2 regions of the Pseudomonas sp. CFBP 8770 genome follow, and region 2 is predicted to be linked to the other one. Evidence: predicted binding sites of a transcription regulator. Region 2 holds the regulator's gene; the other holds the start of a gene.
What was found. The regulator FliA, encoded in region 2, starts transcription of late flagellar genes. The targets are predictions, from matches to a motif close to CTAAAGTTTNNNNNNNNNNNGCCGNTAA.
Positions count from the first base shown of each region.

Region 1 (15,301 bases), on a different contig from region 2:
ACACCACCATGATCAACGGCCTGGGGGTACTGGGCTGGGGCGTCGGTGGTATCGAAGCGGAAGCCGCCATGCTTGGCCAGCCGGTGTCGATGCTGATTCCCGAGGTGATCGGCTTCAAGCTCACCGGCAAGCTCAAGGAAGGCATCACGGCCACCGACCTGGTGCTGACCGTGACGCAGATGCTGCGCAAGAAAGGCGTCGTGGGCAAGTTCGTCGAATTCTACGGTGATGGCCTGGCCGATCTGCCCCTGGCCGATCGCGCGACCATTGCCAACATGGCGCCGGAGTACGGCGCCACCTGCGGTTTCTTCCCGGTGGACGACGTGACCTTGGGTTACCTGCGCCTGTCCGGACGGCCGGAGGCCACCGTGCAACTGGTGGAGGCCTATTGCAAGGCGCAGGGCATGTGGCGTTTGCCCGGTCAGGAGCCGGTTTTCAGCGATACCCTGGGGCTGGACATGGGCGAGGTCGAGGCCAGCCTGGCCGGACCTAAGCGCCCGCAGGATCGCGTGGCACTGCCCAAGGTCAGCGCGGCGTTCGACGATTTCATCGGCCTGCAGCTCAAGCCGACCAGCAAGGAAGAAGGCCGCCTGGAAAGCGAGGGCGGTGGCGGCGTGGCGGTGGGCAACGCCGACCAGACCGAGGGTACGCCGTATACCTGGCGCGGCCAGACGCACAATCTGCAGCATGGCGCCGTGGTCATTGCGGCCATTACCTCGTGCACCAACACCTCCAACCCCAGCGTCATGATGGCCGCCGGTCTGGTGGCGAAGAAGGCGGTCGAGAAAGGCCTGACCACCAAGCCATGGGTCAAGACTTCGCTGGCCCCTGGTTCCAAGGTGGTCACCGACTACTATCGGGCCGCAGGCCTGACGGAGTATCTGGACACGCTGGGCTTCGCCCTGGTCGGTTATGGCTGCACCACCTGCATCGGCAACTCGGGGCCGCTCGACGAGCCTATCGAGCAGGCCATCCAGAGCGCGGACCTGACCGTGGCTTCGGTGCTCTCGGGCAACCGCAACTTCGAGGGCCGGGTACACCCGCTGGTGAAGACCAATTGGTTGGCCTCACCGCCCCTGGTGGTTGCCTACGCCCTGGCCGGCAGCGTGCGTACCGACATCAGCAGTGAATCCCTGGGCACCGGCAGCGATGGCCGGCCGGTCTATCTGCGCGATATCTGGCCGACTCAGCAGGAGATCGCCGACGCGGTGGCCAAGGTCGACACGGCCATGTTCCACAAGGAGTACGCCGAGGTGTTCGCCGGCGATGCGCAATGGCAGGCAATCGAAGTGCCGCAGGCGCCTACCTATGTATGGCAGGCCGATTCGACCTACATCCAGCATCCACCGTTTTTCGAGGACATCGCTGGCCCTGCGCCAGTCATCGCCGACGTGCAGGGCGCAAGCATTCTGGCTTTGCTGGGGGATTCGGTTACCACCGACCACATCTCCCCTGCAGGCAACATCAAGGCTGACAGTCCGGCAGGGCGTTATCTGCGCGACAAGGGCGTGGAACCGCGTGATTTCAACTCCTACGGGTCGCGCCGGGGCAACCATGAAGTGATGATGCGCGGGACCTTCGCCAACATCCGTATCCGCAACGAAATGCTCGGGGGTGAAGAAGGAGGCAACACCCTGTTCATTCCTACGGGCGAGAAACTGCCGATCTACGATGCGGCCATGCGCTACCAGCAGGCCGGAACACCGCTGGTGGTGATCGCCGGCCAGGAGTACGGCACCGGTTCGAGCCGCGACTGGGCTGCCAAGGGTACCAATCTGCTGGGCGTCAAAGCGGTGGTGGCCGAGAGCTTCGAACGCATTCACCGCTCCAATCTGGTCGGCATGGGCGTACTGCCACTGCAGTTCACCAACGGGCAGAGCCGCAAGAGCCTTGCCCTGACCGGGCGGGAGACCCTGGACATCATCGGTTTGAGTGGTACCCGCTTGCAGCCGCACATGCGCCTGGACCTGCACATCCGCCGTGAGGACGGCCAGCAGGAAACGGTCGAGCTGCTGTGCCGGATCGACACCCTCAACGAAGTGGAGTATTTCCGCTCCGGCGGTATCCTGCACTATGTGCTGCGGCAGTTGATCGGCAACCCGGTGGTGTGATCGAGCCACGCCTCGTTTGTACGTGGTGAATCTGCGACGCCGCGTGTGACGCCGACGCGGCTTGCGCCGCTGCTACAGGGATATCATGTTTCTGTAGCAGCGGCGCAAGCCGCGTCCGGGTACTACTGCTTGATTGAAACATTCAGTTTCAAATAAACGCACCTAATACTCATTTGGTTCTTGTTCTCATTCTTGTTTATCCAGTGCAATAGCCGCCATCCAAATCCGTGGCCACCTGTTCGCTGGATCCGGAACCTGCCTGTCAGGCGACCGGCTTCGTGAATCGAGAATGTTTTCCCATGTCCAAGAAGTCCCGCTCGAAAATCTGGTTCCTGGTGCACAGCTGGTTGGCCCTGCCGATCTGGTTTTTCGTGCTGATCGTATGTGTGACCGGCACCCTGGCCGTGGTAAGCACCGAGATCATGTGGCTGATCAACCCGGAAATGCGCGCCAACAAACCGTCCGACGACGCCCAGCCGTTGAACTACGACCAGTTGATGACCGCCATCGAACGCGATCATCCCGAACTGCGGGTCAGCAACCTCATTCACCCCGATGGCGACTACTTTGCCGTCAATGCCAGTGTCACCTACCCGGACGGCCGCTCGCCCACGGTCTACGTGAACCCTTACACCGGCGTCCTGCAAGGGGTCAGCCCGGCGTTCGACTTCCCGGCCTTCACCCGCGCCCTGCACGGCTGGTGGCTGGTGCCGTTCACCAACGGCTTCTCGTGGGGCTGGTACCTGGTATCGTTCCTCGGCCTGCCGCTGCTGGTGTCCTTGATCACCGGCCTGGTGGTCTACAAAAAGTTCTGGAAAGGCTTTCTCAAGCCGACCCTGCGCCTGAACCAGGGCGCACGGGTGTTCTGGGGCGACTTCCACCGCCTCAGCGGTATCTGGTCGATCTGGTTCATCGCCGTGATCGCCATCACCGGCGTGTGGTTCCTGATTCGCGCTATCCTCTACGACAACCAGATCAGCATCTCCAGCTATTCGCCGGTCACCTCCGTCATCGCCCGGGCCGACGTACCGCTGGTGGCCGACGGCACGCCGGCGCCGATGATCCCGGTAGAACAGGCGATCGCCGTGGTCAAGCAACAGGTGCCGGGGCTCGATGCCAGCTACGTGTCGCTGCCGCTCAACGCCTACAGCCCGATGGAGGTAGGTGGCCGCAGCTGGTACCCGCTGATGTTCCAGACCGCCAGCATCAACCCCTACACCGGACAATTGATCAGCTCGCACCTGCTGGGCGACCGCAATGCACTGGAATTCGTCACCGAGTCCATGCGGCCGCTGCACACCGGTGACTTCGGCGGGCTGTGGATCAAGCTGATCTGGGCCTTCTTCGGCCTGCTGCTGAGCATGATGGTGCTCAGCGGCCTGATGATCTGGAGCAAGCGCACCGCCCTCGCCACTGCCCAGGCGTTCAAGCGCGGCGCCCGCCACGAAACTGCGCAGACGCCCGCCGGCAGCCTGCACCCGATTGCCCACAAGACCGCGGAGCGCAGCCTGTGAGCCGAGTCCTCAGTGCCCCCACGCCTTCGCCCCTGTCGCGTTTCTGGCGCAAGTGGCGGTTCCACATCAACGTGCTGCTGGTGTTCATCCCGCTCAGCTTCATGCCGCACTATTTCGCCGAGAACGCCATGGATCGCGGCGACAGCGGCCTGGGCGAGCGGACAGTGGGCGACATCGCTGTCGGGCCGTGGAGCCTGACCTTGGCCGAACGCCGCATCGAAGGCCCGACCGCCGAAAGCGGCCAGGACATCAAGTACTTCACCGCCGCCCTGTGCAAGACCTGTGTCGATCAGGTCAAGGCCACCTACCTGCGCATCGGCAAGCCACGCAGCCTGAGGGCTGCGGGTGTGATCTTCTTCGGCAGTGGCTACCGCATGTTCGCCGGGTTGCCGGTGCCGGGCAAAACCGAAGTCGATGCTCAGCTGTGGATCACCATGGAAGGCTGGGACGGCTCGATGCACCAGACCTCCATTCCATTGAGCCAGGCATCACCCGCGACGGTGGCCTGGCTGAACCGTCAAGGAACCCGACCATGACCCGCGTTTCATTCATCCGCTGGCCCGCCCTGGCACTCGGGCTGCTCGCTGCCGCCTGCAGCGGCCTGGCCCTGGCGCACAACCCGATGTGCGAATGCAAGCAGATCGACGACCAGCAGATCCGCTGCACCGGCGGATTTTCCGATGGCAGCGGCGCGCCGGGGGTGACCCTGGACGTAGTCGGCTATGACGAGAGCATCCTGGTACCCGGCAAGCTGGGCAGCGATTCGACCGTGACCTTCAAGCGTCCGGATGCCGAATTCTACGTGCTGTTCGATGCCGGCCCGGGCCATGTCGTCGAAATCGACCAAGCCGACATCGAGGCACCATGAGCACGCCCGTCACGCACATCGTGCGCCCTGCCGGGGCGGGCCATGAAACCCTGTACGTCGGCCTGCTCTGCCTGTTCATCCTGCTGGCGGCGGCCGGCGTCGTGTCCTGGCACGGGGTCAGCCACGAAGCCGTCGCGGTACCGTCCCACCAGCTCGACGCCAGGCGCGACCTGAGCGCCGCCGAACAGGGCATCTACGCCGACCTGCGAGTGACCCTCGACGAGGTCCGCCTGCTGGCCGAGGAACAGTCCGATCCGGTCACGCCCGAGCAACTGGCCCGCGAGGGCTTCCCACCCTTCGCCCAGGACGCCAGCTCGGTCAGCCGCGGCAGCCACGCCTGGCAGATGGTCCAGGGCGCCTACGTGGGCCTGAGCCAGGCGCCAGAGGTGGCGGGCTCGTTCCTGCTGCGCGTGAACGGCGCGGACGCCGATGTCTGGCTCAACCGCGCACCCTCCGCCAGTGCGCCGGCGCAGCTGGATGACACGTCGCTTGCCGACACCGGCTGGCAGCAGGTCATCGCCCAGTTCGACACCGGTGTCACCCGCCAGCATCGCCATTGAATACGCCCTCTTCACCAGGATTCTTCATGCCCAGATCTATCGCCCGCCGTCCGTTGCTGCGACTCCTGTCCGTTGCCGTGTTGGGCACCCTGTTCACCAGCACCGCCTGGGCCGCCGACGGCAAGCCGTTGCGTATCGGTATCACCCTGCACCCCTACTACAGCTATGTGGCGAACATCGTCGGCGACAAGGCCGAAGTGGTGCCGTTGATCCCGGCCGGGTTCAACCCCCATGCCTACGAGCCGCGCGCCGACGACATCAAACGCATCGGCAGCCTGGACGTGATCGTGCTCAACGGCGTTGGCCACGACGACTTTGCCGACCGCATGATCGAAGCCAGCGAGAAACCCGATATCCACGTGATCGAGGCCAATGCCGATGTGCCACTGCTGGCGGCCACCGGCACGATGGCGCGTGGCGCGGGCAAAGTGGTCAACCCGCACACGTTCCTGTCGATCAGCGCCTCGATCGCCCAGGTCAACAACATTGCCCGCGAGCTGGGCAAGCTCGACCCGGACAACGCCAAGTTCTACACCGCCAATGCCCGGGCCTACGGCAAGCGCCTGCGCACGCTGCGCGCCGACGCCCTGGCCAAGCTGACCCAGGCGCCCAACGCCGAGCTGCGGGTGGCCACGGTGCACGCAGCCTATGACTACCTGCTGCGCGAGTTCGGTCTGGAAGTGACCGCCGTGGTCGAGCCGGCGCACGGCATCAAGCCCAGCCCCAGCCAGCTGAAGAAGACCATCGACCAACTGCGTGAACTGGACGTCAAGGTGATCTTCTCGGAAATGGATTTCCCTTCGACCTATGTCGAAACCATCCAGCGCGAGTCGGGGGTGAAGATGTACCCCCTCTCGCACATCTCCTATGGGGAGTACAGCGCCGACAAGTACGAGAAGGAAATGGGCGGCAACCTCGACACCGTGGTCCGCGCCATCCAGGAGGCCGGCGCATGACGGCGGCCGAACCACTCGCCCTCGCCCGCAGCGGCCCCGCCATCGAGTTCGCCGAAGTGGGCCTGGTGCTGGGCCGCACGCTGATTCTCGACCAGGTCTCCTTTCGCGTGGCCAGCGGCAGCGTGCATGCGCTGGTCGGACCCAACGGCGGCGGCAAGAGTTCGTTGATCAAGACCCTGCTGGGGCAGATGCCTCACCGTGGCCAGCTGAGCCTGGAATGGCCGGGCAGTGCCGGAGTGATCGGCTACGTACCGCAGGCACTGGAATTCGACCGCGGCCTGCCGATGACAGTCGACGATTTCATGGCTGCCATGTGCCAGCGTCGGCCAGCCTTTCTCGGCTTGTCGAAACGCTATGCCGGGGCCATTGGCGATGCGCTGGAGCGCGTCGGCATGCAGGACAAGCGCAAGCGGCGCATGGGCGCGTTGTCGGGCGGCGAACGCCAGCGCGTGCTGCTGGCCCAGGGGTTGATCCCGGCGCCACAGCTGCTGATCCTCGACGAGCCCATGTCGGCGCTCGACGAAGCCGGCATCCAGGTGTTCGAGCGACTGTTGCTGGACTGGCAGCAGGCTGGCATCACGGTCATGTGGATCGAGCACGACCTGGAAGCGGTCAAGCGTCTGGCCGACCACGTCACCGGGCTCAATCGACGCGTGCTGTTCGACGCCAAGCCAGCCGATGCACTGACGCCAGACCGGCTGTTGACGCTGTTCTCCACCCATCCACGCGCCGGAGGCCTTGCCTGATGGACTACGAACAGTTCCGCCTGGCCATCCAGGGCCTTGCCTCGGACGGCTATCTGCCTGCTGCACTGGCCTATGGTTTCGTGGTCAACGCCTTGATCGCCGGCTTGCTGATCGGCCCGGTACTGGGAGGCCTGGGAACGCTGGTGGTGGTCAAGCGCTTTGCGTTCTTTTCCGAAGCGGTGGGGCATGCCGCGCTGACCGGCGTGGCCATCGGCATCCTGCTCGGCGAACCCTATACCGGGCCCTATGGCAGCTTGTTCGGCTACTGCCTGTTGTTCGGCATCGTGCTCAATTACCTGCGCAATCGCACCGGCCTGGCGCCGGACACGCTGATCGGCGTGTTTCTGTCGGTCTCGCTGGCCTTGGGTGCCAGCCTGCTGTTGACCCTGGCCGGCAAGATCAACGTGCACATCCTCGAGAACGTGCTGTTCGGCTCTGTGCTGACCGTGAACGGCAACGACCTGCTGGTACTGGCAGTGGTCGGTACCCTGGTCCTGAGCCTGAGCCTGCCGCTGTACAACCGCATCATGCTGGCCAGTTTCAATCCGCAGCTGGCCGCCGTGCGCGGGGTGGCGGTGAAAGCCCTGGATTACCTGTTCGTGATTCTGGTGACGCTGATCACCGTGGCAGCGGTCAAGGTCATCGGCGCGATCCTGGTCGGAGCGCTGCTGGTGATTCCGGCAGCGGCGGCACGGCTGCTGAGCCAGTCGCTCAAGGGCTTCTTCTGGATCTCGGTGATCATTGCCACGGTGAGCACCCTGTGCGGGATCCTGCTGCCGATCCTCTTCGACCTGCCGGTGCCTTCCGGGGCCGCCATCATCCTGGTCGCAGGCATCGCCTTCGCTCTCGCCGCCATCGCCCGCGGCACCTTGCCCAGCCTCAAAGGGAACATCGGATAAATGCCTACTCTGCGCAAACTGACAGCGGCCCTGGCCCTGTGTGCGGCGCTCGCCCCTGCGATCCAGGCGGCGGAGCCGGTGAAAGTCCTCGCCAGCCTGCCGATCACCTACGGCCTGGGCCAACTGCTGCTCAAGGACAGCGGCGTGCAACTGCAACGCGCGGCCGCTGCCAACCTGCCCGGCTCCCGGCAGAACGCCTATTTCACCGGCCGCGGCGCAGAAGCGTTGGCCGGACTGGCCGGCTCTGCCGACGCGGTGATCGGGCTGCGTTCGCTATGGCCGGACGATTCCCTGTACCCGCTGGCGCGCCGCAGCAACATTCGCATCGTCGAGATCGACGCGGCGCGCCCGGTCGACGGTGTGCTGCCCGGTATCGCGGTACAGCCAGGCGTGGGCGGACTGAACAGCCAGCCGTGGCTGTCGAGCAACAACATGGGGCGCATGGCCGATGTCATGGCTGCCGACCTGGTACGCCTGGCCCCGACCGCCAAACCACGGATCGACGCCAACCTGGCCGCGCTCAAGCAGCAACTGCTCAAGCTCAGCGCCGACAGCGAGGCACGCCTGGCAAAGGCGGACAACGTCAGCGTGGTCAGCCTCAGTGATCGCTTCGCCTACCTTGCAGCCGGTCTCAATCTGGACACGGTGGCCACCCAGGTGCTCAACGACGAACAGTGGGACACCGCACAGCTGGAAAGCCTGAGCATGACGCTCAAGGACAACGACGTAGCCCTGGTCATCGACCATCGCCAACCGCCCGAAGCGGTCAAGGCGGTGATCACGGCCGCAGGCAGCAAGCTGCTGGTGCTGGCCGAGGAAAGCGACGACCCGATCGCCGACCTGCAGGCTCACATGAGCGCCGTCATCCAGGCCCTTTGACCCTTCACTATCGTGAGCAGGCTGCGGTTCCCGGGCCTGCTCGGCGACCACTTTCAAGCCGCTCCCCTTCCCTTCGCCGATATCCGATTCAATCTTTTCCCGACCTGGCCGAGAACCTGTCAAAGCCCCACGGAATGAATGGACACTCATGCGTAACAATCAGCCTATCACTCAGCGCGAACGGACTTTTCCTGCCCAGCAGCGCCTGATTTCCACGACCGACACCCAAGGAATGATCACCTACTGCAATGATGCTTTCGTGGAGATCAGCGGGTTTACCCGCGAGCAGCTGATTCGCGCGCCACACAACACCGTGCGCCACCCGGAAGTACCTTCGGCGGTGTTCGAGCACATGTGGGCGACGCTGCGTCAGGGCCTGCCGTGGATGGGCATCATCAAGAACCGTTGCGAGAACGGCGACTACTACTGGGTCAACGCCTACGTCACCCCGGTACTTGAAAACAAGCAGGTGGTGGGTTACGAATCGGTAAGGATCAAGCCGACGGCCGAGCAGATCCGCCGTGCCCAATCGCTCTACGAACGCTTGAACAACGGCAGATCCGCAGTACCCGGCCGCGATCGCTGGATGCCGGTGCTGCAGAACTGGGTGCCGTTCATTCTGGTCAGCCAGGTTGGTTTCATGATCGGCACCTGGCTGGATACCTCGTGGGGGTTCGCCCTGGCCGCCGGGCTGTCGCTGCCACTGGGCCTGATGGGCCTGAGCTGGCAGCAGCGCGGTATCAAGCGCCTGCTCAAACTGGCGGACCAGACCACCTCGGATCCGCTCATCGCGCAGATGTACACCGACAGCCGGGGCGCCCAGGCGCGCCTGGAAATGGCCATTCTGAGCCAGGAAGCGCGCTTGAAGACCTGCCTGACCCGCTTGCAGGACACCGCCGAGCACCTGACCGGCCAAGCCCGACAATCCGACGCCCTCGCGCACCAGAGCTCCCAGGGCCTCGACCGTCAGCGCCTGGAAACCGAACAGGTGGCCGCTGCGGTGAACCAGATGGCGGCCACTACCCAGGAAGTGGCCAGCCATGTGCAGCGCACTGCCGACGCCACCCAGGAGGCCAACCGCCTGACCAGCCGCGGTCGCGACATCGCCGGCGAAACCCGCGAAGCGATCCAGCGCTTGTCGGTGGTCGTCGGGGAAACCGGGCAGACCGTCACCCAACTGGCCAAGGACAGCGACGAAATCGGCGGCGTGGTGGATGTGATCAAAGGCATCGCCGACCAGACCAACCTGCTGGCGCTCAACGCGGCCATCGAAGCGGCACGTGCCGGTGAAATGGGCCGCGGCTTCGCCGTGGTCGCCGATGAAGTGCGCCAACTGGCACAACGCACCAGCGAGTCGACCGGGCAGATCCACGGGCTCATCGCCAAGCTGCAGCAGACCGCCAACAATGCCGTGCAGACCATGGATGCCGGCCACCGTCAGGCCGAGGAAGGCGTGGCCCGTGTGCTGGAAGCCGACAAAGCGTTGATCGGCATCAGCGAGGCGGTTGCCAACATCACTGACATGACCACCCAGATCGCCGCAGCCACCGAAGAGCAAAGTGCAGTGGCCGAGGAGATCAGCCGCAACATCACCACCATCTCGCACCTGGCCGATGAAACCAGCGAACAGGCGCAGAACTCGGCACTGCTCAGTGAAGAGTTGACCAAGACCGCCAACAGCCAGTACTCGCTGGTGGAGCGCTTCAACCGCTGAGCGACCCTCGCCCTGGCAGCCAAGCCTGCGTGGCTGGCTGCCTGTCGGCCAGGCGTGTCAGGACAGGAAGGCCACGATCCGGTCAGCCGCGGTCTGCATATGCTGGTCGTGGCTGAACCCGGATGACTTCAAGGGTTTGAGGTCATGGTCGGCGGCGCTGAGCCAGTACAGCTCGATTTCCTCCGACAACTCATAGCCTGCCACTGTCTCGCAGTTGCCCAGCGCATCGCGCTCGCCCTGGATGATCAGGGTCGGTGTACGCAGGTCGGCCAGGTGTTCGACTCGCGGTTTTTCCGGCTTGCCGGCCGCGTAGAAGGGATACCCCAGGCACACCAGCGCATCGGCGCCCAATTCATCCGCCAGCAGGCTGGCCATCCGTCCGCCCATAGATTTACCCCCCACTGCCAAGGTGCCCGTCACCAGCGGTCGCACCAGGGCATAGGCCTGTCGCCAGCTTTCCAGCAGGCTTGCCTGCGGACTGGGCGGACGCTTGCTACCGCCGCTGCGGCGCTGGGCCATGTAGGGAAACTCGAAGCGCACCACGCTGACACCGCCAGCGGCCAGGCGCCCGGCCATGCTGTTCATGAAGGCACTGTCCATCGGCGCGCCGGCACCGTGCGCCAGGATCAGGCACGGCGCCTGCGCGCCGGTCTGGGCGGGGTTCCACAGCCAGCCGTTGTCTTGCATGCGTTGGGTCCACTGATCTTCGCTCATCATCCTTCCGTCGACATTTGGCACTATTGGCGAGTTACAGACTCTGAGGCAAAACGCGGCACAGGAAAAGTGCCCGGTGCATGATGGCGTACACTGCGCCAGCCTGCAGGTACGGCTCCAACCTCCCCATACTCTTTGATCTTTTCGCGAAGGATAGCGATTCATGAACTTCGACTGGCACAGTGCGCCCATCACCCGTTACACCCCGCTGGACAGAGGCTACCGCAACACCCAGAACGTGCGGCGTTTCCTGACCGAGGCGTGCGGCCCCAACTTTCATTTCGACCGTCCTTTCATGGCCTGGCTCAAAAGTGGCCAAGCCAAGACCATGGGTCAGGTCGCAGACCACTGGAACCTGATGCATCCGCGTTGACGCGATGCGGTGGCCAGGGTGTGAAACGCTGCTTTAATGAGTGCAACCCTCACCGCTTGGTGTCTTCCTATAGGAGTGCCCGATGGATCGTCTCAGTGCCAAGGATTTTTCCCCAGAGTTACTGGAACTGTACGACTTTTATGCCCATGGCAAGATCAACCGCCGCGAGTTCCTCGACCGCGCGGCGCTGTTCACCTTCGGAGGACTGACCGCAGGCGCGTTGCTGGCCAGTCTGAGCCCGAACTATGCATTGGCCCAGCAGGTGGAATTCACCGATCCGCAGATCGTGGCCGAATACGTCACCTATCCCTCGCCCAACGGCCATGGCCAGGTGCGCGGCTATCTGGTGCGACCGGCCCAGGCCACCGGCAAGGTGCCAGGCGTGGTGGTGGTGCATGAGAACCGCGGGCTCAACCCCTATATCGAAGACGTCGCACGGCGGGTCGCCAAGGCTGGCTACATGGCCCTGGCCCCGGATGGCCTGACCTCGGTCGGCGGCTATCCGGGCAACGACGACAAGGGCCGGGCGCTGCAGGAGAAGGTCGACCCGACCAAATTGATGAATGACTTCTTCGCCGCGATCCCTTGGCTGATGGCGCATGAAGGTGTGACCGGCAAGGTCGGCATGACCGGCTTCTGCTATGGCGGCGGTGTGTCCAATGCGGCGGCGGTGGCCTATCCCGAGCTGGCGTGCGCGGTGCCGTTCTATGGACGTCAAGCCGACGCCAAGGATGTAGCGAAGATCAAGGCGCCGCTGCTGCTGCATTTCGGCGAACTGGACACGCGCATCAACGAAGGTTGGCCCGCGTACGAGGCCGCGCTCAAGGCGGCAGGCAAAACCTACGAGGCGTACATCTATCCCGGCGCCAACCATGGTTTTCACAACGATTCGACCCCGCGCTATGACAAGGCCGCAGCCGACCTGGCCTGGGAACGCACGCTGGGCTGGTTCGAAAAATACCTGAGCTGACGTAGAATGCCGGCCCTTTGCAGCCGTAGCCGTGATCCTTGCCATGAACGCCGACGCCCTCGCCACCTTGCATCAACACCTGCTTCAAGCCCTCGCCCAGCCGCCGGTTGAAACCCGTCGGCTGTTTCACGGCCGCGGTCGGCGCTGGCCGGGGCTGGAGCAACTGACCGTGGACTGGCTGCAGGGCATCGTGCTGGTGTCGGTGTTCAAGGAGCCGCTTCCCGAACACCTGAAAGGCTTGCAACAGCTGCTTGCCGGCCTCGCGCAGCAGCCGGTCTGGGCAGCCAGCGGCGCGCGCGGTCTGGCGCTGCAGCACCGCTATCTGCCCGGCAGCGACGTGCACTGGTTGATCGGCGCAGCGCAAGAGCAGGTGGTCCTGGTCGAGAACGGCCTGCAGTACCGCATCGACCTGGGACGTAAACAGAACAACGGCTTGTTTCTCGACATGCGCCACGGTCGCGACTGGGTACGCGAAAACGCCCAGGGTCGACGTGTGCTCAACCTGTTCGCCTACACCTGCGGGTTCTCGGTGGCTGCCATCGCCGGCGGCGCGGCCCGTGTGGTCAACCTCGACATGTCTCGCGCCGCCCTCACCCGAGGACGCGAGAACCATCACCTCAACGGCCACGACCTGGGCAAGGTCAGCTTTCTGGGCCACGATCTGTTCAAGTCCTGGGGCCGGGTCGGCAAGGACGGTCCGTACGACATGGTGATCATCGACCCGCCGTCGTTCCAGAAAGGCAGCTTTATGCTGACCAAGGATTACCAGCGGGTACTGCGCCGCCTGCCGGAACTGCTCAGCGAATCGGGCGTGGTGCTGGCGTGCATGAACGACCCCGCGCTGGGCCCTGAATTTCTGGTCGACGAGCTGCGCCGCGAGGCACCTGCGCTGCGCCTGCGGCGGCGCCTGGACAACCCACCGGAGTTTGCCGATATAGACCCGGCCAGCGGCCTCAAGGCAATGGTGTTCGTGCGGGAGTGATCGCCGAATCACACTGGCTCAGGCCCTAACATACCGTACGGCGACTGGCCATCTTAAAGATTGAACAATTTCACGCGGCCGGCGAACCAAGTAAAGGAGAGCCACCGGGAGGTGAGAGTCCCGGCGGCTCGGGTGACACATCGAATGAAACCCTTGAGAGGTATCCGCCATGTCAGCGCAGGAATATAACACCATCCGCCATACCCCTGTCAGTGCGTTGGGCTCGATCCCGGCCAGTCAGTTGATCGCTTTCGTCGAAGCCTGCCGTCCGTTGGTGCGCGACGCGATCCTGAATGCCAGGTTGACTCGATGAGCCTGCTGGTTGTGAGCAGCCCCGCCATGGCGGGGCTTTTTCATGGCCGCAGAACAGGTTTCACGGCTGGCGCTGCGTGATCAGCGTGCGCACGCGCTCGCTCAATGCTTCCAGGGCGAACGGCTTGGTCAGGACTTCGGTGCAGGGCTGCAGATGGCATTGGTCCAGTGCCAGGTTCTGCGCGTAGCCGGTGATGTACAGCACCGGCAAGCCAGGTCGGGCCGACCGCCCCAGCTCGGCCATCTGTCGACCATTGAGGCCACCGGGCAGGCCCACGTCCGTCACCAGCAGGTCGATGCGCGCTGCCGATTGCAGCAGCTCTCGCCCCTGGGCGCTGTCGCCGGCCTGCAGGACCACGTAGCCCAGGCTTTCCAGCAGTTCGGCCACGGAACCGCGCACCGAGGCTTCGTCGTCCACCACCAGCACGGTCTCGCCGCTGCCACCGAGGTCGATGGGCGCCTGGCTGGGCACGACCGCTTCTGTCTCGAGACCTGCGCAATGCCTGGGCAGGTACAGGCTGACCGTCGTGCCAAGCCCTGGCCGTGACTGGATCTTCACCAGTCCGCCGGATTGCCTGGCAAACCCGTAGATCATCGATAGACCCAGACCGGTGCCTTCGCCGACCGGTTTGGTGGTGAAGAACGGCTCGAACGCCTTGGCCATGACCTCTTCGCTCATCCCCGAACCGTTATCGGTAACGTGAACCACCAGGTACTCGCCGGCCTGTACTTCATGATTGAACGCATCGCTGTGGGGCAGCCACTGATTGCCGGTTTCGATGCTGATCCGCCCACCTGCCGGCATGGCATCGCGGGCATTGATACACAGGTTGAGCAAGGCGTTTTCCAACTGGGTCGGGTCGATCAGCGCCGTCCACAGATTTTGGGTATCGCGCACGCTCACCTCGATGGAAGGTCCGACCGAACGCCGCACCAGTTCTTCCAGGCCGTGGATCAACGCGTTGACGTCGGTGGGCACCGGGGCCAGGGTCTGCCGACGGGAGAACGCCAGCAGCCGATGGGTCAGCGACGCGGCGCGCTTGACCGCCCCCTGCGCTACGTCCAGGTAGCGTTCGAGGTCATCGGTACGGCCCTGTTTCAAGCGCATGTGCATCAATTCGAGGCTACCGGACAGGCCCGCCAGCAGGTTGTTGAAGTCGTGGGCGATACCTCCGGTAAGCTGGCCCACGGCCTCCATCTTCTGCGCCTGGTGCAACGCCGCCTCGGCTTTTTCCCGTTCGGCGATGGCGATGCGCACGCGCTCTTCCAGGGTCTGATTGAGTTCGCGCACCGCAGCTTCGGCCTTCTTGCGCGCGGTAACGTCGATCGAGGAGCCGATCAACCCGATGACTTCGCCGTTTTCGTCGAGCAGGGGGGTCTTGAGCGACAGCCAGGTCGCCGCTGTGCCGTCGGCCTGGCGTACCTCTTCTTCCACCTCCTGAGTGTGCCGGCCTTCCATGATGCGCCGGTCGGTTTCCATGATCACCCGGGCCTGGACCTTGTCTTCCAGGAACTCGACATCAGTGCGGCCGATGTACTGCTCGGGCGGTTTGCCGATGAGTTCGGTGGTGCCTCGATTGGCAACCAGCATCCGCCCCTCGCGATCCTTGGCGTACACCACACCTGGCACCGCGGCGGTGAAGGTGCGCAGCAGGTGAGTCATGCGATCGCGCTCGGCCTCGGCGCTGCGGCGTTGCTGGATG
Region 1 is NZ_JACYUL010000001.1:484,200-499,500, reverse strand. Features, by position in the region: gene acnA (aconitate hydratase AcnA) at 1-2,111, shown strand, start outside; gene IFT98_RS02205 (PepSY-associated TM helix domain-containing protein) at 2,411-3,625, shown strand; gene IFT98_RS02200 (thiamine pyrophosphate-binding protein) at 3,622-4,161, shown strand; gene IFT98_RS02195 (hypothetical protein) at 4,158-4,493, shown strand; gene IFT98_RS02190 (DUF6162 family protein) at 4,490-5,053, shown strand; gene IFT98_RS02185 (metal ABC transporter substrate-binding protein) at 5,080-6,009, shown strand; gene IFT98_RS02180 (metal ABC transporter ATP-binding protein) at 6,006-6,755, shown strand; gene IFT98_RS02175 (metal ABC transporter permease) at 6,755-7,654, shown strand; gene IFT98_RS02170 (metal ABC transporter substrate-binding protein) at 7,655-8,533, shown strand; gene IFT98_RS02165 (methyl-accepting chemotaxis protein) at 8,682-10,247, shown strand; gene IFT98_RS02160 (alpha/beta family hydrolase) at 10,305-10,961, opposite strand; gene IFT98_RS02155 (DUF6434 domain-containing protein) at 11,125-11,334, shown strand; gene yghX (YghX family hydrolase) at 11,417-12,304, shown strand; gene IFT98_RS02145 (class I SAM-dependent methyltransferase) at 12,348-13,286, shown strand; gene IFT98_RS02140 (hypothetical protein) at 13,456-13,599, shown strand; gene IFT98_RS02135 (hybrid sensor histidine kinase/response regulator) at 13,660-15,301, opposite strand, start outside.
Region 1: a site for FliA is predicted at 8,621-8,648, ahead of IFT98_RS02165 (methyl-accepting chemotaxis protein). Genes of this name have one in related genera too.

Region 2 (14,310 bases):
CCGCGCTGGCTGCGCCACTTGATCTCGTTGGGGTCCAGGCGCAGCGAGCGGCTGACTTGGTGCACGGCAAGACCCCACTCGTAACCCTGCACCGAGATCACGTACTGCAACCCCTGGCGAAAGTCGTCGCGGTAGCGGTCGGGCATGACCCAGCGCGCGGTGTCGAGCACTTTCAGGTTGCCACTGTTGCTGGGCAGGATGCCGAGAAACCAGTCGGGCTGGCCGAACAGCGGCGTCAGGGTCTGGCCAGCCAGCGCATAGATCGAACCCAGGCACACCAGCGGCACGGCCAGGGTCAGCCCGGCGACGTCGAACAGCAGGCACTCGAACGGCTCGGCGGCCCAGCTGGGGCGGCCATCGACGGCAGCCGAAAGCGGCTGCGGAGTGGCCGACGGCAGATGAACGTCGACCACGGGTGCGACCAATGCAAGGCTGGCCGGTGGAATGGGATCGGCAACGGTTGAGGGCAGCTGCACCGGCGGCGCAGGCGCTGGCGCTGGCACTGGCACTGGCACCGGCTGCGGGCTTACGGCATCGCGCACCTGTTCTTCGAGCACGGCTGCCTGGAACTCGTCGAGCCTGTCCAGGCCGGCGTCGAGATCGAGCGCCTCGAACGCCTCGGTGGCTTCATGCAGCAGGCCGTCCAGGTAGGACTGCAAGGCCACCTGGGGCCGCTGGGCAATATCGACGGGACGGTTCATCAGGCTACCTGCGCGACGAGTTGTTGGGCCAGCAGATGCTTGAGCAAGGCACGATAGGCGACGACTGCTCGGCTCTTGCCATCGAAGCGCGAGGGTGTCTGTCCGGCCCGGCTGGCATCGCGCAGACGAGTGTCGACCGGGATGTAGCCCGGCCATATGTGCTGCGGGTAGTCGTCGCGCAGGGTACGCAGGGTACTGAGCGACGCTTGGGTACGACGATCGAACAACGTCGGAACGATGCTGTACGGCAGGGCCTGGCGGCGCGAACGGTTGATCATGGTCAAGGTGCTGACCATGCGCTCCAGGCCTTTGACTGCCAGGTGCTCGGTCTGTACCGGGATCACCAGTTGCTGGCTAGCCGCCAATGCATTGACCATGAGCACGCCCAGCAGGGGTGGGCTGTCGATGACGGCGTAGTCGAAATCCTGCCACAGTTGCGCCAGGGTCTTGGCAATCACCAGGCCCAGGCCGCTCTGTCCGGGTTGCTGGCGCTCCAGCGTCGCCAGCGCGGTGCTCGAGGGCAGCAGCGACACGTTGGCTTCGCCGGTTGGCAGCAGCAGTTGGTGGGCCAGGCCGGGTGGTACCGCGCCCTTGTGCAGGAACAGGTCGTAACAGCTGTGCGCCAGTTCATCGGGGTTGTGCCCGAAATAACTGGTCATCGAACCATGCGGATCGAGATCGACCATGACCACGCGCTTGCCTGCCTCGGCGAGCAAACCGGCCAAGGCGATCGAAGTCGTGGTCTTGCCTACCCCGCCTTTTTGATTGGCTACTGCCCAGACTCTCATGGTGGTGATTTCCCCTCGGTAAACGGCGCACTACCGAGATAGTGAAGCTTTCGGGTTAAGGGCCGGGCGGCGGACTTTTGACAGACCCAGGCGCGGACGGCACGGTTAAGGGCGTCTTTGCAGTTTGTGTGCCAGCCCGGCGCAGTGCTGCATCCGGCTGCGCGTTGGCGCTGCCAGAACTGGTGATGCTGCGACGCACGTCAAGGTTGCGCGAAATGACCAGCACTACCCGACGGTTGCGCCCTCGTCCATCGGCGCTGGCGTTGTCGGCCACCGGCTGGAACTCGCCATAGCCGACCGCCGCCATGCGCCGCGGGTCGATGCCCTCCATAGCCATCATGCGGACAATGCTCGCTGCCCGAGCGGTCGACAGCTCCCAGTTGGTCGGGAACTGCGCGGTGCTGATGGGCAGATTGTCGGTGAAGCCCTCGACATGAACCGGATTGTCGAAAGGTTTGAGAATACTGGCGACCTTGTCGACGATGGCGAACGCCATGTCGCTGGGCATGGCATCGCCACTGCCGAACAGCAGGCTGGACTTGAGTTCGATCTCGATCCACAGCTCATTGCCGCGTACGGTCAGTTGATCCGAAGCGATCAGGTCGCCGAACGCCTGACGGACATTGTCGGCAATGGTCTGCAGAGGGTCGACCGCCTCGCCGATGGCCGCCTCCGATTGCTCGCTGTCGGTGACCAGCGGTTGCACGGGACGGGTGGTCAAGGGTCGTTCCTCGCCGATCGGGATGGGCCTGACGCTGCGGTCCGGGTCACTGAACACCCCGACCAGCGCTTGCGACAGGACCTTGTACTTGCCTTCGTTGACCGACGAGATCGAATACATCACCACGAAGAAAGCGAACAGCAAGGTGATGAAATCGGCGTAGGACACCAGCCAGCGCTCATGGTTTTCCGGCTCTTCGAGGCGACGACGACGGGCCATGCCATGCTCTCCTAGTCGAGGTAGCCTTGCAGCTTCATTTCGATGGAACGTGGGTTCTCACCTTCGGCGATGGACAGCAACCCTTCGAGCAGCATTTCCCGATAGGCCGCCTGACGCTGGGCGAGGGCCTTGAGCTTGTGCGCCACGGGCAGCAGGAGCAGGTTGGCGCTGGCCACACCGTAGATGGTCGCCACGAACGCCACCGCGATGCCGTTGCCCAGCTGGCTGGGGTCGGCCAGGTTGCCCATGACATGGATCAACCCCATCACCGCACCGATGATGCCGATGGTGGGCGCATAGCCACCCATGCTTTCGAACACCTTGGCTGCCTGCAGGTCACGGGTTTCGCGGTTGTACAGATCCACCTCGAGAATACTGCGGATGGCCGCGGCTTCGGCGCCATCGACCAGCAGCTGCAGGCCCTTGCGCGCGTAGTCATCGGGCTCCGCTTCGGCGCTGGCTTCCAGCCCCAGCAAGCCTTCCTTGCGCGAAACCAGGCTCCAGTTCACCACACGGTCGATACCGCCGGCCATGTCGATCCTGGGCGGGAAAAGAATCCAGCGCACGTTGTGCAGCGCGCGCTTGAACGCACTCATGGGCGACTGGATCAGCGCCGCTGCCAGCGTGCCGCCGACCACGATCAGCGCAGCAGGACCATTGAGCAGAGCCGACAGGTGGCCACCCTCGAGGAAGTTGCCACCAATGATGGCAACGAACGCCAGAATGATCCCGATCAGGCTCAGTACATCCATCAGCCGCACGCCTCGACCAGGTGCCGGCCAATGTCATCGAGGCTGTAGATGGCGTCGGCCAAACCAGCCTTGACGATGGCCATGGGCATGCCGTAGATCACGCAGCTCGCTTCGTCCTGGGCCCAGATGTGACTGCCGCCCTGCTTGAGCAGACGCGCGCCCTCTCGACCGTCGGCGCCCATACCGGTGAGTACCACCGCCAGCACCTTGTCGCCGTAGGACTTGGCCGCCGAACCGAAGGTGATGTCCACGCAGGGCTTGTAGTTCAGCCGCTCGTCACCGGGCAGGATCTTCACTGCACCGCGCCCGTCGATCATCATCTGCTTGCCGCCGGGTGCCAGTAACGCCAGCCCGGGACGCAGCACGTCGCCATCCTCGGCTTCCTTGACGGTGATCCGGCAGAGCTTGTCAAGACGCTCGGCGAAGGCGCGAGTGAAGGCCGCAGGCATGTGCTGGACCAACACGATCGGCGTTGGAAAATGGGCCGGCAGCTGGGTCAATACACGCTGAAGCGCTACCGGCCCGCCGGTGGAGGTACCGATGGCCACCAGTTTGTACGGCTTGCGCCGTGGCGTCGCAGTGCTGGCGGTCGGCGCCGGAGCCCGCGCCGGCGTAACCGGTGCTGGCGTGCGCGCCGGCACGGCCCGCGACGACGCGGGGGCGGCTGGCGCCGGGGTGACAGTGGACGCGAGCGTCGGGGCTGGCGTGGCCATGTGCGCACCCAGCCGGCGGTTGCTGCGCGAGAGTGTATGGATCTTCTCGCAGAGCATCTGCTTGACCTTCTCGGGGTTGCGAGAAATGTCTTCGAAATTCTTCGGCAGGTAATCCACTGCCCCCGCGTCGAGCGCGTCGAGGGTAACCCGCGCGCCCTCGTGGGTCAGCGAGGAAAACATCAGGACCGGAGTGGGACAGCGCTGCATGATATGACGCACGGCAGTGATGCCGTCCATCATCGGCATCTCGTAGTCCATGGTGATCACGTCGGGCTTGAGCGCCAGGGCCTGATCGATCGCTTCGCGGCCATTGGTAGCGGTCCCGACCACCTGGATGGTGGGGTCCGACGAAAGAATTTCCGAGACGCGGCGGCGGAAAAAACCGGAATCATCCACCACCAGGACCTTGACTGCCATAAACACTCCACTACGATCAGATACGCCGTGTGGCGTAGCGCTTGAGCATGCTCGGTACATCGAGGATCAAGGCTATTCGGCCGTCACCGGTGATGGTCGCGCCGGACATGCCGGGCGTGCCCTGCAGCATCTTGCCCAGCGGCTTGATCACCACTTCTTCCTGCCCGACCAACTGGTCGACCACGAAACCGATGCGTTGGGTGCCGACCGACAGAATGACCACGTGGCCCTCGCCCTGCTCCTCGTGAGCGGCCGATTTGACCAGCCAACGCTTGAGGTAGAACAACGGTAGCGCCTTGTCACGCACGATGACCACTTCCTGGCCGTCGACGACGTTGGTGCGCGAGAGGTCCAGGTGGAAGATCTCGTTGACATTGACCAGCGGGAAGGCGAACGCCTGGTTGCCCAGCATCACCATCAGCGTCGGCATGATCGCCAGGGTCAGCGGCACCTTGATGACGATCTTCGAGCCCTGGTCCTTGGCCGAGTAGATATTGATCGAGCCGTTCAGCTGGCTGATCTTGGTCTTGACCACGTCCATGCCCACGCCACGGCCCGACACGTCGGAGATTTCCGTCTTGGTGGAAAAACCCGGTGCGAAAATCAGGTTGTAGCAGTCCGATTCGCTGAGGCGGTCGGCGGCGTCGCGGTCCATCAGGCCCTTTTCCACGGCCTTGGCGCGCAGCACCGCAGGGTCCATGCCCTTGCCGTCATCACTGATCGACAACAGGATATGGTCGCCTTCCTGTTCTGCCGACAACACCACGCGCCCACCGCGCGCCTTGCCGTTGCGTTCGCGCTCTTCCGGCGTCTCGATGCCGTGATCGACGGCGTTGCGCACCAAGTGCACCAACGGGTCGGCCAAGGCCTCGACCAGATTCTTGTCCAGGTCGGTTTCTTCACCGACCAGTTCCAGGTTGATTTCCTTCTTCAACTGCCGCGCTAGGTCGCGGACCAACCGCGGGAAGCGTCCGAAGACCTTCTTGATCGGCTGCATGCGCGTCTTCATGACGGCCGTCTGCAGGTCGGCCGTGACCACGTCCAGGTTCGATACGGCCTTGGACATGGCTTCGTCGGCGCTGTTGGCGCCCAGGCGCACCAGGCGGTTACGCACCAGCACCAGCTCGCCCACCATGTTCATGATTTCGTCGAGGCGCGCGGTGTCGACCCGTACGGTCGTCTCGGCTTCGCTGGCGACCGGCTTCTCGGCCACCGGCGCACGCGCGGGCGCTGCCTCGACCTTGCGTGGTGCTGCCACCGGCACAGACGCGGACGGCGTCGGCTGAGTCTCGGGCAGGCTGGCGACATCGCTGAACTTGCCCTTGCCATGCAGCTGATCGAGCAGTGACTCGAATTCGTCGTCGGTGATCTGGTCGCTCGTGGGGGCCTGCGCCTCGGCAGGCGGCGCTGCCTTGACCGCATCGGCGGTGAACGCGCCCTTGCCATGCAACTGGTCGAGCAGGGCCTCGAACTCGTCGTCGGTGATTTCGTCGCCAGGCGCTGTCGCGCCAGCCTGCGCCGCGGCAGTTGGCGACGTTGCAGCCGGTGCCAGCGCATCGACGGCGAACTGACCCTTGCCGTGCAGCTGGTCGAGCAGCGACTCGAATTCGTCGTCGGTGATCTCGTCACTGGCCGCGCCGTGCTGTGCCACAGCAGCAGGTGCAGCCGGCGCAGTGGCCTGCGCCTTGGCCGCGCTCAGGGAATCGAGCAATTGCTCGAATTCGCTGTCGGTGATGTCTTCGCCCGGCGTCGAAACCGGCGCAGCAGCTGGCGCTGCCACCGGCGGCGCGACAACTGCCGCAGCCGGTTCGGCCAGGCGCGCGAGGGCATCGAGCAACTGGGGGCTGGCCGGTGTGACCGGGGCGCGTTCACGCACCTCGGTGAACATGCCGTTGACCGCGTCCAGCGCTTCGAGCACGACGTCCATGAGTTCGGCGTCGACCCGGCGCTCACCTTTGCGCAAGATGTCGAAGACGTTTTCGGCGATATGGCAGCACTCCACCAGCTCGTTGAGCTGGAGGAAGCCGGCGCCGCCTTTTACAGTGTGAAAACCGCGAAAAATTGCATTGAGCAAGTCGGCATCATCGGGACGGCTTTCCAGCTCGACCAGTTGTTCGGACAGTTGCTCGAGAATTTCGCCGGCCTCTACCAGGAAATCCTGAAGGATTTCTTCGTCGGCGCCGAAGCTCATGTGGATGCTCCCTGGAGTACGTGATTAACGGTCAACACAGTCAGGCGCAGGCGATGGCCTAGAAGCCCAGACTGGACAGCAGATCGTCGACATCGTCCTGACCGGATACGACGTCTTCACGTTTATCGGCATGGATCTGCGGACCTTCACCCTTGGCAGGATGTTTTTCTTGATCTTTTTCGGCGCGAAGCTGTTCGTGGTCGTGCTGGATGCCGGCAAAGCGATCCACCTGGCTGGCCATCAGGACCAGTTTGAGCAAGTTGCTCTCCACTTCGGTGACCAGCGCGGTGACACGCTTGATGACCTGGCCGGTGAGGTCCTGATAATCCTGGGCGAGCACGATGTCGTTGAGGTGGCTGGCGACTTCGCGATTGCCCTGCTCGCTACGGGTCAGGAAGCCGTCGACCCGGCGTGCCAGTTCGCGGAATTCGTCGGCGGCCACTTCGCGGCGCATGAAGCGCTGCCAGTCGACGCTCAAGACACTGGCCTCGGCACTCAGCGTGTTGAGCACCGGTGTGCTCTGCTCGACCAGATCCATGGTGCGGTTGGCCGCGTTTTCGGTCAGGCGCACCACATACGACAGACGTTCGGTCGCATCGGTGATCTGCGAAACCTCTTCGGCCTGGGGAATGTTCGGATCGATCTGGAAACTGACGATTGCGCTGTGCAGCTCCCGCGTCAGCTTGCCCACTTCCTGGTACAGGCCGCGATCGCGGGTCTGGTTCAATTCGTGGATCAGTTGCACCGCTTCGCCGAAACGGCCTTTTTCAAGGCTGTCGACCAGCTCCACGGCGTGTTTCTTCAGGGTCGACTCGAAGTCCCCCAACGTGCTTTGTTTGTGGTCCATTGCGCCCCCATTGCAGACTTCAGCTATTGACGCGCTCGAAAATCTTCTCGATTTTTTCTTTCAGCACTTGCGCAGTGAAAGGCTTGACCACATACCCGTTGACCCCGGCCTGGGCGGCTTCGATGATCTGCTCGCGCTTGGCCTCGGCGGTCACCATGAGCACCGGCAGGTGCTTGAGGCGATCGTCGGCGCGCACCTGGCGCAGCAGGTCGATGCCGGACATGCCGGGCATGTTCCAGTCGGTGACGAGAAAGTCGAAATTGCCGCTGTGCAACATCGGCAAGGCGGTGTTGCCGTCGTCGGCCTCGGCGGTGTTGGTGAAGCCCAGGTCACGCAGCAGGTTCTTGATGATGCGCCGCATCGTCGAGAAATCGTCGACGATGAGGATTTTCATGTTCTTGTCCAATTAGACCTCCAGCAGTCTTGAACACGCCCAGCCCCTGGACGTGCGTAACAATCGAATCCGGTTATATCCGCGGCCGTCGCAGATCGGCATTTCCCCGCAATCGCGTGGGAGCGGTCATCGGCCGCGAATCAGGCGCCGCTGTATGTCTGACATACATCGGTGCTCCCTTCGCGGCCAATGACCGCTCCCACATGTCCTGCGAATCCCTTTGGGTCAGCGTGCCCGCCACTCTCCCAGGCGCCCGCGCAGTCGCGCCGCGCACTGGCTGTGCAACTGGCTTACCCGCGATTCGCTGACACCCAGTACCTCACCGATTTCCTTGAGGTTCAGTTCCTCGTCGTAATACAACGACAAGACCAGCTTCTCGCGTTCGGGCAGGTTGGCGATGGCCTCGGCCAGCGCGCCTTGAAAGCGTTCATCCTCGAGATCCCGCGAGGGCTCCAGCGAACCGCTGGCGCCGTCTTCGTGCAGGCCCTCGTGCTCACCGTCCTGCAGCAGATCGTCGAAACTGAACAGGCGGCTGCCCAGGGTATCGTTCAGGATCCCGTAGTAATCATCCAGACTCAGACTAAGTTCGGCCGCGATCTCGTGATCTTTAGCGTCGCGACCGGTTTTCGACTCGATTCGGCGAATGGCATCACTGACCATGCGGGTATTGCGGTGGACCGAACGCGGCGCCCAGTCACCCTTGCGCACTTCATCGAGCATCGCGCCGCGGATCCGAATGCCGGCATAGGTCTCGAAACTGGCCCCTTTGCTCGAGTCGTACTTGGTCGAGACCTCCAGCAGACCGATCATGCCGGCCTGGATCAGGTCTTCCACCTGCACGCTGGCTGGCAGCCGCGCCAGCAGGTGGTAGGCGATACGCTTGACCAGCGGCGCGTATTGCTCGATCAGCTGATGCTGCTGCGAGTCGCGCGACGCCTTGCTGTACATACGGTATCCGCTGGCGCTCATGATACGGGCCCTGCGCTGGTTTGCTGGACCAGGCGTTCGACGAAGAACTCCAGGTGGCCACGGGGATTGGCCGGCAACGGCCAGGTGTCTACTTTCTGCGCGATTGCCTTGAAGGCCAGCGAGCATTTGGAACGGGGAAACGCCTCGTACACGGCGCGCTGCTTCTGCACGGCCTTGCGCACCGACTCGTCGTACGGAACGGCGCCAACGTACTGCAGGGCCACGTCGAGGAAGCGGTCGGTCACCTTGGTCAGCTTGGCGAACAGATTGCGCCCTTCCTGGGGGCTTTGCGCCATGTTGGCCAAGACCCGGAAGCGGTTCATGCCGTGGTCGCGATTGAGCAGTTTGATCAGGGCGTAGGCATCGGTGATCGAGGTCGGCTCGTCGCACACCACCAGCAGGACTTCCTGGGCCGCGCGGACGAAGCTCACTACCGATTCGCCGATACCGGCGGCGGTGTCGATGATCAGCACGTCGAGGTTGTCGCCCACATCGCTGAAGGCCTGGATCAGGCCGGCGTGCTGGGCCGGGCTCAGCTGGACCATGCTCTGGGTGCCGGAGGCTGCGGGCACGACACGGATGCCCCCAGGGCCCTGCAACATCACGTCGCGCAGTTCGCAGCGACCTTCGATCACGTCGGCCAGGGTGCGCTTGGGGGTCAGGCCCAGCAACACGTCGACGTTGGCCAGGCCAAGGTCGGCGTCCAGCAACATGACCCGGCGGCCGAGCTCGGCCAACGCCAGGGACAAGTTCACTGACACATTAGTCTTGCCGACGCCACCTTTGCCGCCGGTCACCGCGATCACCTGTACGGGATGCATGCTGCCCATGTTCGTTCTTTACCTTGTCTAGACCGAGGCCACACGAGTGGCTGCCAGTTCGATTGCTCGAGTGTTTCCTGGCAACCCTACGATGCAGGAAGAGTGTGCTTGCATAACGTTCTTCACCTCAGCCAACTCGCTTGTCGGGGCTGTGGTAGAGACCCGCGAACATATCGGCCATGGCCTCTTCGCTGGGCTCTTCTTGCATTTGCACGCTCACTGCGCGGCTGACCAACTGGTGCCGGCGCGGCAAATGCAAGTCATCGGGAATGCGCGGCCCATCGGTAAGATAGGCAATCGGCAGTTCCTGACTGATGGCCAGGCTCAGCACTTCGCCGAGACAGGCCGTTTCATCCAGTTTGGTCAGGATGCACCCGGCCAGACCGCAACGCTTGTAGCTATGGTACGCGGCGCTGAGCACCTGCTTCTGGCTGGTGGTTGCCAGCACCAGGTAGTTGCGCGCATTGATGCCGCGTCCGGCCAGGCTCTCGAGCTGCATGCGCAGGGCCGGATCGCTGGCTTGCAGGCCCGCGGTGTCGATCAACACCACACGCTTGCGCAGCAAGGGTTCCAGCGCCTGTACCAATGACTGGCCCGGATCGACCTGAGTCACCGATACATTGAGAATGCGACCCAGGGTCTTGAGCTGCTCCTGGGCACCGATGCGAAAGCTGTCCATGCTCACCAGGGCCACGCTCTGGGAACCGTACTTGAGCACATAGCGGGCTGCCAGCTTGGCCAGGGTGGTGGTCTTGCCCATGCCGGCCGGGCCGACCATGGCAATCACACCACCTTCTTCAAGCGGTTCCACTTCAGGTGTACGGATCATACGCGCCAAGTGCGCCAGCAGCATCCGCCATGCCTGCCGAGGTTCGTTGATTTCGCTGGTCAGGCTGAGCAGCTCGCGAGCGATCGGGCCGGACAAGCCGATGCGCTGCAAACGACGCCACAGATTCGCCTGCGCCGGCTTGCTGCCTTGCAGCTGGGTCCAGGCCAGTGAGCCCAGCTGCACTTCCAGCAGTTGGCGCAAACCGTTGAGTTCGGAACGCATGGAATCGAAAAGACGTTGGTCGACGGCAGGCTGTGGCGCGGGGGCCGCCTGGACACGCGGTGGCTCTTCGCGACGCGGCTCGACCAGCGGCTCGGCGGCGGTCAACGGCAGGCCTGCGACCAGCTGGCGGTTGGTGGCCGCATCGCTCTCGCCACGGGTGCTCAGCTCGGCCTGGGCCGAAACGATCCGCGACTGGGTCTTGCGCAGCTCTTCTTCCAACTCGAGGTTGGGCACGCGCGGCGCCAGGGCCGACAGCTTGTAGTCCAGCGCTGCGGTCAGCTCGACGCCGCCGGCGATCCGACGGTTGCCGATGATGGCAGCGTCGGCGCCCAGCTCGTCGCGGACCAATTTCATGGCCTGACGCATGTCGGCGGCGAAAAATCGCTTCACTTGCATAACCCACTACCTCAGCCGTTGGGCCCTACTGTCGCAACGATGGTGACTTGCTTGTTATCAGGGATTTCCTGATAGGCCAGTACATGAAGGTTGGGGATCGCCAGGCGACCGAAGCGTGACAGCATCGCGCGGACCGGACCGGCCACCAGCAGTATTACCGGTTGGCCCTGCATCTCCTGCCGCTGCGCCGCATCGATCAAGGATCTCTGCAGTTTCTCCGCCATGCTCGGTTCCAGCAAAACGCCTTCTTCCTGACCCTGACCAGCCTTCTGAAGACTATTTAGCAATATCTGTTCCAACCTTGGTTCCAGCGTGATGACAGGCAGCTCCGACTCAATGCCTACAATGCTTTGCACGATGGCGCGGGACAAACCGACCCTGACGGCCTGGACCAGCGCGGCGGTATCTTGACTCCGATGCCCATTGTTGGCGATCGCTTCCGCAATGCTGCGGATGTCGCGAACCGGTACCTGCTCTGCCAGCAGCGCCTGCAGCACCTTGAGCAGCGAAGACAGCGAAAGGATGCCGGGAACCAGCTCTTCGGCGAGCTTGGGCGAGCCTTTTGCCAGAACTTGCAGCAGTTGTTGGACTTCTTCGTGGCCGATCAGCTCATGGGCATGCTTCTGCAGAATCTGGTTCAAGTGCGTGGCCACTACCGTACTGGCATCGACCACCGTGTAGCCCAGCGACTGCGCCTGGCTGCGCAGGTTGACGTCGATCCAGACCGCGTCCAGACCAAACGCCGGATCCTTGGCGGTGATGCCGTTCAACGAGCCGAAGACCTGACCGGGGTTGATGGCCAGCTCGCGATCCGGGTAGATCTCGGCTTCGGCGAGAATCACCCCCATGAGCGTCAAACGATAGGCGCTGGGTGCCAGGTCGAGATTGTCGCGAATATGAACAGTAGGCATGAGGAAGCCCAGGTCCTGGGACAGCTTCTTGCGTACGCCCTTGATCCGCGCCAGCAACTGGCCGCCCTGGTTGCGGTCCACCAGGGGGATCAGCCGATAGCCGACTTCCAGGCCAATCATGTCGATGGGCGTGACGTCGTCCCAGCCCAGCTCTTTGGTTTCCTGGGTCCGCGTCGGTGACGGCAGCAGCTCCTGTTGACGCTGCACTTCGGCCTGGGCCTGGACCTTGACGTCGTTCTGTTTTTTCCACAGCAGGTAGGCACCGCCACCGGCGATGGCGCCCAGGGTAATGAAGGCCATGTGCGGCATTCCGGGCACCATGCCCATGATCACCATCAGCGCGCCGGAGACGGCCAGCGCCTTGGGCGAGGCGAACATCTGCCGCTGGATCTGCTTGCCCATCTCCTCGGAGCCCGATGCACGGGTCACCATGATGGCCGCTGCAGTGGACAGCAGCAGCGATGGCAGCTGCGCGACCAGGCCGTCACCGATGGTCAGCAGGGCGTACACCTTGCCCGCCTCGGCGAATGGCATGTTGTGTTGCAGCATGCCCACCAGCATGCCGCCGATCAGGTTGATGAACAGGATCAGCAGACCGGCGATGGCGTCGCCACGGACGAATTTGCTGGCACCGTCCATCGAGCCGTAGAACTCGGCTTCGGCGGCCACTTCGGTACGACGCGCCTTGGCCTGGTTCTGATCGATGAGACCGGCGTTGAGGTCGGCGTCGATAGCCATCTGCTTGCCGGGCATGGCATCCAGGGTGAACCGCGCGCTCACCTCGGAGATGCGCCCGGCGCCCTTGGTGACGACCACGAAGTTGATGATCATGAGGATGGCGAACACCACGATACCGACGATGTAGTTGCCGCCGATCACCACCTCACCAAATGCCTGGACCACTTTACCCGCGGCGGCATGGCCTTCCTGACCGTGGAGCATGATCACCCGCGTCGACGCCACGTTGAGCGCAAGGCGCAGCAGCGTGGCCACCAGCAGGATGGTCGGGAACACGGCGAAGTCCAGCGGACGCAGGGCGTACACGCACACCAGCAGCACGACGATGGACAAGGCGATGTTGAAGGTGAAGAACACGTCCAGCAGCAGTGCCGGGATCGGCAGCATCATCATCGCCAGCATCACCAGCAACAGCAGCGGCACACCCAGATTGCCGCGGCCAAGGCCGACGATGTTGCTACGAGCGGTGTTGATTAATTGAGAGCGATCCACCGACATTCCCCACTTCCCCAAGCGAACTTTTGACGCGCCAGGCGTCTTGCCAAGGGGCAGTGCAAGAAGAGGTCCAACTTTTGCCAGAGGGACTAAAGATTATCGAGGGGCTGCCGAGCCGGAGTGAAATCGATCTAACGGTGGTGCGTTCTTCGCGGGCGCTGACCGCTCCTACGGAGATCGCGGCAGGTCCGATCTTTCTGTGGAAGCGGTCCGTGACCGCGAAAAGCGCCGACCGCTCCTACAGAGATCGCGGCAGGTCCGAACTTTCTGTGGGAGCGGTCCGTGGCCGCGAAGGGCGCGACTCGCCCTAACTGTCTCGCTGCAGATCCGGCGGGATCGGCAGGTCCTGCAACGGATCGGGACGCTTGCCCCGCCCGGCCTGGTACTGGCGGATCTGGTAGACATAGGCAAGCACCTGCGCCACTGCCAGGTACAGCCCCGCCGGAATCTGCTGTTCGATCTCGGTGGAATAGAAGATCGAGCGCGCCAGTGCCGGCGACTCCAGCACCTGAATACGATGCTCGTTGCCAATCTCGCGAATCTTCAAGGCAATGAAGTCCGAGCCCTTGGCCAGCAATACCGGCGCGTTGCCCTTCTCCGGATCGTATTTCAACGCCACTGCGTAGTGGGTCGGGTTGGTAATGATCACGTCCGCCTCGGGAATCGCCGTCATCATCCGTCGCTGCGACATTTCGCGCTGCAACTGGCGCACCCTCCCCTTTACCTCGGGCCGCCCTTCGGAGTCCTTGTGCTCGTCCTTGACCTCCTGCTTGGTCATCATCAGCTTCTGTTTGCTGCTGTACAGCTGGAACGGCACGTCCACGGCGGCAATCAACGCCAGTCCGCAGGACATCCACAAGGCGCTCCAGCCGACCAACTGCACGCTGTGGATGATCGCCATTTCCAACGGCTCGTTGGCAATGGCGAGCAGGTCGGTACGGTCTTTGGCCAGCACCATCATGGCAACGATCAGGGTGATGGCGAACTTGGCCAGTGCCTTCAGCAACTCGGTCAATGCATGCATGGAGAACATGCGCTTGAGGCCGGCGGCCGGGTTCATGCGGCTGAACTTGGGAGCCATGGAGCTGGCCGCGAACAACCAGCCGCCCAGCGCGACCGGGCCGATCAGCGCCGCCAACAGCAGAGTCACCAAAATCGGCTGGGTCGCCAGGATCGCCACCTTGCC
Region 2 is NZ_JACYUL010000002.1:482,901-497,210, reverse strand. Features, by position in the region: gene IFT98_RS07070 (CheW domain-containing protein) at 1-701, opposite strand, end outside; gene IFT98_RS07065 (ParA family protein) at 701-1,489, opposite strand; gene motD (flagellar motor protein MotD) at 1,545-2,429, opposite strand; gene IFT98_RS07055 (flagellar motor protein) at 2,441-3,181, opposite strand; gene IFT98_RS07050 (protein-glutamate methylesterase/protein-glutamine glutaminase) at 3,181-4,311, opposite strand; gene IFT98_RS07045 (chemotaxis protein CheA) at 4,328-6,502, opposite strand; gene IFT98_RS07040 (protein phosphatase CheZ) at 6,561-7,349, opposite strand; gene IFT98_RS07035 (chemotaxis response regulator CheY) at 7,369-7,743, opposite strand; gene fliA (RNA polymerase sigma factor FliA) at 7,969-8,715, opposite strand; gene fleN (flagellar synthesis regulator FleN) at 8,709-9,542, opposite strand; gene flhF (flagellar biosynthesis protein FlhF) at 9,661-10,980, opposite strand; gene flhA (flagellar biosynthesis protein FlhA) at 10,992-13,121, opposite strand; gene flhB (flagellar biosynthesis protein FlhB) at 13,432-14,310, opposite strand, start outside.